Regions from separate parts of the Sanguibacter biliveldensis genome, predicted to be linked through region 1. Evidence: riboswitches for the same ligand, from Rfam matches in the RefSeq annotation. Region 1 holds a riboswitch; each other region holds the start of a gene.

What was found. Region 1 has a riboswitch for thiamine pyrophosphate ahead of SANBI_RS01965 (thiamine ABC transporter substrate-binding protein). Riboswitches for the same ligand answer to the same signal wherever they lie in the genome.
Region 2: another riboswitch for thiamine pyrophosphate. It lies ahead of SANBI_RS03910 (YkoF family thiamine/hydroxymethylpyrimidine-binding protein); the one in region 1 lies ahead of SANBI_RS01965 (thiamine ABC transporter substrate-binding protein).
Region 3: another riboswitch for thiamine pyrophosphate. It lies ahead of thiM (hydroxyethylthiazole kinase); the one in region 1 lies ahead of SANBI_RS01965 (thiamine ABC transporter substrate-binding protein).

The regions. Positions count from the first base shown of each region.
Region 1 covers NZ_CP138359.1:447,030-450,260, reverse strand. The annotation lists gene SANBI_RS01970 (ABC transporter permease) at 1-426, opposite strand, end outside; gene SANBI_RS01965 (thiamine ABC transporter substrate-binding protein) at 432-1,538, opposite strand; TPP riboswitch at 1,589-1,693, opposite strand; gene SANBI_RS01960 (DUF4235 domain-containing protein) at 1,827-2,066, shown strand; gene SANBI_RS01955 (Crp/Fnr family transcriptional regulator) at 2,219-2,905, opposite strand; gene SANBI_RS01950 (heavy-metal-associated domain-containing protein) at 3,083-3,231, shown strand, end outside.
Region 2 covers NZ_CP138359.1:909,775-913,005, reverse strand. The annotation lists gene SANBI_RS03920 (ABC transporter ATP-binding protein) at 1-338, opposite strand, end outside; gene SANBI_RS03915 (ECF transporter S component) at 359-1,000, opposite strand; gene SANBI_RS03910 (YkoF family thiamine/hydroxymethylpyrimidine-binding protein) at 997-1,863, opposite strand; TPP riboswitch at 1,832-1,932, opposite strand; gene SANBI_RS03905 (M15 family metallopeptidase) at 2,162-3,082, shown strand; gene SANBI_RS03900 (pentapeptide repeat-containing protein) at 3,204-3,231, shown strand, end outside.
Region 3 covers NZ_CP138359.1:3,006,104-3,009,334, forward strand. The annotation lists gene SANBI_RS13140 (bifunctional hydroxymethylpyrimidine kinase/phosphomethylpyrimidine kinase) at 1-619, opposite strand, end outside; gene thiE (thiamine phosphate synthase) at 616-1,269, opposite strand; gene thiM (hydroxyethylthiazole kinase) at 1,266-2,075, opposite strand; TPP riboswitch at 2,067-2,158, opposite strand; gene SANBI_RS13155 (GrpB family protein) at 2,443-2,985, shown strand; gene SANBI_RS13160 (class I SAM-dependent methyltransferase) at 3,214-3,231, shown strand, end outside.

The sequences.
Region 1 (3,231 bases):
GACGACCGTCGGCAGCACGAAGGGCACGGTGACGAAGGCGCGGACGGCCGCCTGCCCACGGAAGGTGCACCTGTAGAGGACGTAGGCGCCGGGGATGCCGAGCAGCAGCGACACGGCGGTGCCGAGCGTCGCCTGCGCGAGGGTCAGGCCGCCGATCCGCCAGGTGCGGGGCTGAGAGAAGACGTCGGCAAAACCGCCGAGGTCGAGCGTCCCGTCGGCCCAGAAGCCGCGCCCGACGAGCGCGCCGACGGGCCACACGAAGAAGATCCCGAGGAAGGCGACGGGCACGGCGACGGCGAGCACCCACGAGGTCCGGCGCAGCAGGGCCCCACGGCCGGCGGGACGCTCGGGGCGTCCGGCCGGTCGCGGGGCGGAGGGACCCGTGCGACCCTCGCGGGTCGTGGTGCCGTCCTGGAGGGTGGTCATGGGGCTCAGCCGACGACCTGGGCGGTCCAGTCCTTGATCCACGCGTCACGGTTCGCGGAGATCTCGGCGGGGTCGAGGGCGATCGGGTCCGTGGGCACGGGCGCGAAGGACTCCCAGTCGGCCGGGACCGTCACGTCAGGGCTCACGGGGTACACGTACATGGTCTCGGGGATGTCAGCCTGGAACTGGTCGCCGAGCAGGAAGTCGACGAAGGCCTGGGCGCCCTCGGGGTTGTCGCCGTTGGCCAGGACCCCGGCGTACTCGACCTGGCGGAAGCAGGTGTCGAGCAGGGCTGCCGTGGTGCTCGACGCACCGTCGTCGCTCAGCGTGAAGGCCGGGGAGGACGCGTAGGAGAGGACGATCGGGCGGTCGCCCTCGCCGTTGGCGGAGAAGTCCGTGTAGTAGGCGTCCTCCCAGCCCTCGACGACCTTGAGGCCGTTATCGGTGAGGCTCTTCCAGTAGTCGAGGTAGCCGTCGGTGCCGAAGTGCCCGATGGTCGCGAAGAGGAAGGACAGGCCGGGCGTCGAGGTCGCCGGGTTCGTCACGACGGTGAGGTCCTGGTACTCGGGGTCGGCGAGGTCTTCGAGGGTGACCGGGGCGTCGATGCCCGCCTCGGCGAACCATCCGGTGTCGATGTTGAGGCACACGTCGCCGTAGTCGACGGGGGTGAGGGTGCCGGAGTCGTCGACCGCGAGGTCGGCGGCGCTCTCGGGCAGCTCGGGGGAGGTGTAGGGCTCGAAGACGCCCGCGTCGATGGCGCGCGACGCGAAGGACGTGTCGATGCCGAAGGCGACGTCGCCGAGCGGGGAGTCCTTGGTGAGCACGAGCTTGTTGGCGAGCGCGCCGCCGTCACCGGTCGTGATGATGTTGAGCGTCAGCCCGCTCTGCTCTTCGAAGGCGGCCTTCGTCTCGTCGGTGATGCCGAAGGAGTCGTGGACGACGACGTCGACAGTCGTGGAGCTCCCTGACCCCGACGCGTCGCCTGTGCCGCCGGTCGCGGAGTCGCTCGAGCAGGCCGCGAGCGCGAGGACCAGGGTCCCGGCGATCGTCGCTGTGGTCAGCCGCACGGAGCGTGTGGTGCGTGCTGTCCTGGTGCTGGTGGTGCTGTGCATGATGCTGCGTCCTCCTGGACATGTGCCTCAGAAGGGGTACCACGCGTGCGTGGCGAGATAGCCCGACTCCCTACGCCGGTGCAAACCGGATCAGGTTCGAGGGTCTGCGGGTGGTTCCGCACTCTCAGCGCTCCTGCGCTCCCCTGTCGTTCGCTCCCAGGTTACCTCGCGGTCGGCGGTGCGGTATGCGGCTGCGAGCCCGGACGGCTAGCGTGGTGCGACAGGAGCGGATCACCTGCTCAGACGACCAATCGCGGAGGAATCGTGGCCCAGGACCAGTCGGTACCGATGAAGATCACCACGCTCGCTGTCTCGCTCGGTGCCGGGTGGATCGCCCAGAAGGCCGTCGCCGCGCTGTGGACCAAGGTCACCGGGCACTCCCCCGTGCACGGGGACGACGACGACGCGACGGTCGCGAGCATCGTGGCCTTCGCCGCGGTGACGAGCGCGACCGCCGCCCTCACCCGGGTGCTCGCCACGCGGGGGACCTCGCGCGTCGCGAAGCGTCTGCACGCCCGCAAGCGCTGACCCTGGCGCGGCTGCAGCGCCGCCGTGCGCTGCGGCACGGATGGGCGCTGCGGCCGCGTGAGCACCGCGGCCCGGCTGAGCACCCGCGGTCCGGTTGAACGTCGCGGTCTGGCTGTGTGCAGTGCTGCCGCCGGACGTCGCGGCACGCAGGCTCAGCGACGAGCAGCGTCCTCGAGAGCCCCGAGGTCCAGGACAGAGACCCCCCGGCGTCCCTGGAGCGCGATGACGCCCGAGGCCGACAGCGCCGCCAGGCGCCGGCTCAGGGTCTCGGGGGTGGTCCCGAGATAGGCGGCGACCTCGTGCTTCGCCATCGGCAGCAGCACCGTGGCCCGGCCGGTCCTGCTGGTGGTCGCCGTCACGAGGTCCAGCAGGTAGGCCGCGACCCGGACGCCGACGTCGTCCGACGTGATGGCCGACAGCAGCCGCTCGACCGAGGCGAGCCTGTCGGAGAGCGTCCGCAGCATCCGCTGGCTGATGTCGGGATAGTCGCGCAGCAGAGCCGAGAACCTCGCTGGGTGGAACACGCACATCTGGCTGTCGTCGAGGGCGACGACAGTGTCGAGGGGCGGGCGACCTGTCAGGAAGGCGCGCTCGCCCACGACGTCGCCGGCGGTGACTGTCCTGAGGATCTGCTCCTGACCGTCGGCGGACGTCCGGCTGACCTTGAGCTGCCCGCTGTGCATCACGAGCAGGCTCGACGCCGGGTCTCCGGGGTCGGAGACGACCTCGCCCTTCTGGAACGACACGGACCGCGCCGCCCCTGCCACCCGGAGCTGCTCCTGGCGCGACAACCCGTGGAAGATCGGGACGCGGGCCACGCAGAGGTCGTCCTCAGCCATGCCCCGAACCTACCCGGACCACCCGGCACCTACGGGTTGCCGAGGCTGCTCCGGCGCCTCCCGGCAGGCAGGGCCGACGGACGGTGCCGGTGCTTGACCTGCGTCAAGGAGTCTCCAGGAGATCCCTCCTACCGTGAAGGTGTCGCTGAGAACCGTCACCAACGAAGGGATCCGACCATGTCCACCTCGACAGCACCCGCCACCTCCACCACCCGCACAGTCCTGAGAGCCGAGGGGTTCTCCTGCCCGTCCTGCGTGGCCAAGATCGAGAAGCAGGTGGGCCGGCTCGACGGTGTCGAGCGCGTGCGGGTCCAGTTCGCCTCGTC
Region 2 (3,231 bases), 460 kb from region 1:
GCGTCGACCTGCGGCAGGCAGACCGAGGCCGAGGGGTCCTGCCCGACGACCCCGAGGAGGGCCGAGCGCTCGTGGACAGGGCTCGACAGGTCGAGGTGCTCCCCGTCTCCCCCGAGGACCAGCGTCCCCTCGACCTCCGCGGGGGTGCTGTGCGGCACGAGCCCGGCGACGAGGTGCAGCAGGGTGGACTTGCCTGCCCCTGAGGGCCCGAGGACGACGACCCGCTCCCCCGCGGCGACGTGCAGGTCGACCCCGCGCAGGGACGGGCGGTCCCTGCGCGGGTAGGTGACCGTGACACCCGAGAGGGTGATCCCCGCGAGACCCGGACCGGTCGTCACCGCGAGACCCGAGCTGGTCGTCACCGCGAGGCCGTGCGGCCGACGGCAAAGCTGTCGACGACACCTGTGCGCACGAGCGCGTCGACGACCACCTTGGCGAGCAGCCCGCCGAGGACGACCCCCGAGACCACCTGGATGGCCAGGCGCGTCCAGAACAGGTCGGTGCCGTACCAGCCGGACCTGAAGGCGCTGAAGAAGAACACCGCGAAGGCGCCCAGCCCACCGGACAGTGCGTAGGTGAACCACGAATAGCTCCGGTAGCGAGTCAGCGCGAAGGGCAGCTCGCTGCCCGCCCCCTGGATCGCTGCGGCGACGAAGAGCAACGGCCCGACGGCCGACCCGAGGAACACGACCTCGATGACCGAGGCGAGCACCTCGGCGACCACCCCGGCACCGGGGCGCTGGATGATCGCGACAGCGACGGGCGCGACGATCAGCCAGCCGCCGAGCAGCACGTGCTGGGTGAGGTCACCGAAGGGCCCGGTGACCGCGGCGAAGGCGATCCATCCCTGGACGAGCGCCCAGTACAAGAACCCGAAGACGACACCCAGCACGACGACGAGCATGAGCTCTTTCAGGCTCCAGGGCGCACGTCGCGAGCGGGCGGGGCGGTCCTGACGCACGTCCTGCGCGGCCTTGCCGGCCGCCTGCTCGGGGGTCATCGGGCAGCCTCGCCGTCGGTCTCGGTCTCGGTCTCGGTCTCGGTGGCGCCAGGCTGCGGGCTGCCGGCGGTCCTGGTGCCGTCGGTACCGTCGGCACCTCCGCGGAGGCTGGGGCTGTTGACGGAGAGCGTCACGTGGGTGGTCACGTGCTGGACCGTCCTCCCGACGCTCTGCCACGCACCGACCACCGTGGTGAGGATGTCGGCGACGTCCCCCGCGAGCCGGGTGACGTAGTGGTCGCTGCCGACGACGGTCCCGGCTGCGCGCGCCTGCTCGATCGCGGCGTAGATGTCACGCATGTGGTCCGGCGCCCCCGAGCCGGCGAGCGGCTGGTCGGCGAGCGGGTACAGCGCCCACTGGGCGACGGCCTCCACCCCCGTCGCCTCCAGGACGACCGAGGGTGCCGCCGGCAGCGCCCGACCCCCGGCCAGGTCGCAGGTGACCTCCCCGGGGCACCCGCGGGACAGCATGATGCTGGCTGACACGTGCTCCCCGCTGCGGCCGGCTGCTGCGACCAGGGCGGAGAGATACTCGGCGATCCGCTGCTCGGGTCCGGCGACCCGGGTGCTCACAGGGTCGGTCTCGACGGTCAGCCCGTCGGTCGGCGTCTGGGCCAGGGCACCGGTGATGATGCGGACGTAGTCCGAGCTCATCACCGAGAGGGTGACGCGCGCGCCGACACCCAGCTCGGCAGGCGTGGGGCTCGGCTGCTGGGCCGGGGTGGGTGCGGATGAGGTGCGGTGCGTGGTGGTGTGCACTGTCGTGCCCTTCTCGTCTCGAGGTGGGGCACGGGCGTCACCGACGCACGCCCGCTGCTGCAGGCGTGCGTGGGTGACGTAAGAGATGCCTCCCTGCGCTGGCATGATCCAGATCAGGTTCGACGGTCGAAGGTTGAGAACCTTCCTCTCAGCCCGGCTCACCGGACTCCCGTGTTCAGGCACCACCCTAGGGGGCACCGGGGCTCGCTGACCAGCCAGGCCGTGGGTCGAGACAGGCTCAGCCCGGCACAGCGTCAGGTCCTCGCGGCGTCGGCTCGGCACAGCGTCAGCCCCAGGGTGGACCCCGGCCCCTCCCGCGGGACCGCCCGCACGTGCGGGCACCGGCGCAGATCAGCCCGCGGGCTGATGCCCTGCGGTACGTGCCGACGGGAGGATCGTCACCATGACCTCCTCCCAGGCGACGAGCCGGCCCCGCATCCCCCGGCGCGGCGCCGCCGAGAGCGCGCCGCCTGCGCAGGTCGACGGACCGCCACGGCGGCGCACCCACGTGCGGGCCAACGCACCGCACGTGGTGCCCTTCGACACCGTGCGCGAGGTCGGCATCCCCGCGCGCTCCCTCGCGTCGTCCGGCACGCCGGCCGTGTCACCACCCGTCCCGTCGTCGGCCGAGCGGACCGCCACCCCCCAGGCGCGCCCGGCTGTCCGCGTCGTGCCGTCGCCACCTCCACCTCCCGCCCTTCCCGCCGCCGGACCGCCAGCCTCGTGGCCCCTGCCCGACGAGGAGTCCCCCGAGCACGCGGTGCGCAACCCACGACGCACAGCCCTCCTGGTCGCCGTCCCCGTGGCCGTCGTCGTCCTCGGTCTCGCAGCCGTCGCCCTCGGCGTCTCTGGCCGCTCCGACGCACCGCAGGGAGACGGCGCGGGCAGCGGCGCGGCCTCGGCGCCGCAGGACGGCGGCGTCGCGGAATCTCCGGCGACAGGTCTCGACCCCGAGCTCGAGCGGCGGTTCGCGCTGGCCGTCGAGGCCGCGGCCGCCGACGGGGTCACGCTCACGCTGACCTCCGGGTGGCGCTCCGCCGAGGACCAGGCCGCTCTCGTGGAGTCGGCCGTCGAGCGCTACGGCTCGCTCGAGGAGGCCCGGCGGTGGGTGCTGCCGCCGGGACGCTCTGCGCACGTCGCCGGTCGTGCGATCGACGTCGGCCCGACCGACGGCGCCCTGTGGCTCGAGCAGCACGGAGCCGACCTGGGCCTGTGCAGGGTCTACGCGAACGAGCTGTGGCACTTCGAGCCGGTGATCGAGCCGGGCGGCGCGTGCCCGGCTCTGCTCGACGACTCGTCGAGCGGGTGGGACGGGCTGGGCTGACCGGCGGGCGGTCAGGCGGGCAGTCAGGCGAGCACGCAGGCGGGCAGTCACAAAGAAGGAGCCACGGGCACGAGGGCGGTGCAAGACTGGGACCCCACGTCCCCCGTCGGAGCCCCCACCCGTGACCGTTGATCGTCCCCGTCCCCTCC
Region 3 (3,231 bases), 1.8 Mb from region 1:
TCACGCCAGGGATCTCGGTGACAGTGGGGGTCTCCCCCGCGGCGTCGACGAGGGCGTCAGGGAGATCCGCTCCGCGCAGGTGTCCTCCCTTGGCGAGCACCAGGACGCCGTAGCGAGCCGAGACCCGTGCCGCCTGCTCGAGGACCGCGTCCCAGCTCGTCGCGACAGGCTCGCCCGCGAGGATCGCGAGCTCGGGGACGTTCGGGGTGACGAGGTCGGCGCGCCGCGCGAGGTCGCCCAGCGCCTGCTCGGCCTCCGCGTCGAGCAGCCGGTCACCGCTCGTGGCGACCATCACAGGGTCGAGGACCACGACCGGCGGTCTCACCCTGGCCAGCCACTGGTCGACGGCGATCGTCACCTCGGCCGTGGCGAGCATGCCGATCTTCACGGCGTCGATCCCGACGTCGTCGCTCACCGCGTCGAGCTGCTCGCGCAGGAACGAGACCGGCGGCACGTGGACCGACCGCACCCCGACAGTGTTCTGGGCGACCAGTGCTGTCACGACAGCCATGCCGTACCCACCGTTGGCCGCGATGCTCTTGAGGTCTGCCTGGATGCCGGCACCGCCTGTCGGGTCGGTCCCGGCGATGCTCAGGACTCTCGGGATCGAGGTGCTCATGACCGCCCCTCCCACGCCGCACGCAGGTCTCGGGCGGCCACGACGGGGTCTGCGGCCGAGCAGAGCCCCGAGACGACAGCAGCACCCGCCGCACCGGCACGGCGTAGAGCCAGGAGGTCGGCCGGGCCGACTCCTCCGATCGCGACGGCTGGCAGCTGAGTCGTCTGGACCAGACGCGCGAAGCCCTCGTGGCCCAGGGCGGGTGGCGCGTCAGACTTCGTCCGGGTCGGGTGGAGCGCCCCGATCCCGACGTAGTCGACCCGCGCAGAGGACGCGGCTGCGCTGAGCAGCTGTTCCGCGCTCGACGCGCTCACGCCGACCAGCGCACCAGGACCGACGAGGCTCCGGACCGCCTCGACAGGCAGGTCCGACTGGCCGACGTGCACCCCGGTCACGCGGGCACCGGCACTGCGGGCGGCGAGGAAGACGTCGACCCGGTCGTTGACGATCAGCGCCACGTCCTCAGGGAGCACCGCGGAGATGCGCAGCACCGTCTCGAGGAACACCGCCGCCGGCGCGTCCTTCTCCCGGACCTGCACAGCGCTCACCCCGGCGCGCGCCACCTCCCCCACCAGGCTCACGAGGTCGTGGCCCGCCGCGGACGCCGACGCGGAGTCCGTGACGAGGTACACCGAGAGGTCCGCGGTCACGAGAGCATCGCCCGTCGAGCGAGGTCGTCCGGCCCGATCGCCGCGAGCGCGTCGAGGAAGAGCACCGAGAAGCTGCCCGGGCCGGGTGCGGACTCGGCCGCCATCCCCGCCGCGACCGTGTAGACGAGGCAGGCGGCCACGGTGGTCGCCCACCTGTCCTCGTCGACCGAGGCGAAGGCCGCCATGACGGCACCCAGCGCGCACCCACCACCGGTGACCCTCGTCAGGAGCGGGGTCCCGTTCGAGATCCGCACCGTCCGTCGCCCGTCGGTGACGGCGTCGACCGGACCGGAGACGGCGACCACCCCGCCGGTCCGCAGCGCCAGCTCGGCGGCTGGCACCAGCGCCGTCTCGACGTCGGCCACCGAGTCCACGCCGCGCCCGCCGACTCCGGCACCCGCCGCGACGAGCACCTCTGAGGCGTTGCCGCGGACGATGTCGGGGCCCAGGTCGCACAGCTCCCGGCTCAGCGCGGTCCGGACGGGCAGCGAGCCGATGGCCACCGGGTCGAGCACCCACGGTGTTCCTGCCCGGCGAGCCTCTGCGGCGGCTTCGAGCATCGCCGGGCGCTGCTCTCGGGTCGGGGTGCCGAGGTTGACCAGCACCCCGGAGGCAGCGTGCGCGAACTGTCCAGCCTCCCCGGGGAGGTCCACCATCGCCGGTGCCGCGCCGAGCGCGAGCAGGACGTTGGCGGTGAACCCTGTCACGACGGAGTTGGTCAGGCACTGGACGAGCGGCGTCTGGGCGCGGAGCTCGTCGAGCGCGGAGCAGGTGAGGTCGATCAGGTGTGCAGGCGTGCGCGTCATGCGCGACATCCCTTCGCTAGTACGAACTAGATCAGGTTCGACGGGTGTGATCTCAGCCCTCGCGGGCACCCCGTGTCACGTGCTTGTACGGCCACCCTACTGCGCACCTGCACGAGCCTCCCCTCCGCCCGCTGGGCACGGGGGGAAGTCGCACGGCCACACTGGGAGTGGACGTGGAGGAGCTCGCCGCTCGGCGCGACGTCATCACTATGGCCTCACCCGACGTGGCCCCTCGGGTTCGACGACCGGGTGCGCAGCGCAGAGCGCTGATGGCCGCGCGGCACCCACCTCACCCAGGTCGGACGTGGGACCACGTGGTTCTCGGGGCTGCGCGGTTCGTGGGTCTGCGCCGTGGAAAGATGTTCCGATGGCGATCGAGGTAGTCGAGTACTCCGACCAGTGGCCCCTCCAGTTCGAGACTGTGTCCGAAGCCTTGCAGGCTGCGCTGGCAGACGTCCCTGTCCGGGCGATCGAGCACGTGGGGTCCACCTCTGTCCCTGGCCTCGCTGCGAAGCCGGTCCTGGACATCGACGTGATCGTGTCTGAAGAGCACGTCTCCGAGGCCATCGAGGCACTGGGGACGGCGGGGTACGCCCACCGGGGCGACCTCGGTGTCGCAGGTCGCGAGGCGTTCCGTGCACCCGACGCGTCGCCGACCCGGCACGTCTACGTGTGCACGGAAGGGACGCTCCACCTCCGCAACCACCTCGCGGTCCGCAGCGTGCTCCGCGACCACGCAGACCTCAGAGACCGCTACGCGGCCGTCAAGATCGAGCTCTCGGCTGATCCCGGCATGGACAGTGCCACCTACATCGCGGGCAAGTCCGCGATCCTGCAAGAAGTCCTGGCGCTCTCCGACCTCACCTCCCTGGAGCGGGCCCAGATCCTCCAGCTGGCCACCGGACACTGAGCCCACCTGACGTCTCCGGCACGGCCTGCAAGCATCTCTTCAGAGCTCCGGAGGCCGCGTCCGTGAGCACATCCCGGCGCGCTCGCTCGCGCGTCCACGGCCTTCGGCTGGCCCGTCCCACCAGCGTGCAGCTGGAACTTCTGACTGCGAGGGGACTCTGACAGTGCACCGGCAGCACGTGCCCTCGCTGTCACGACGGCGTCTCCTCGTCTGGCAAGATCTGTCCCCATGACCAGCAGAGACGAC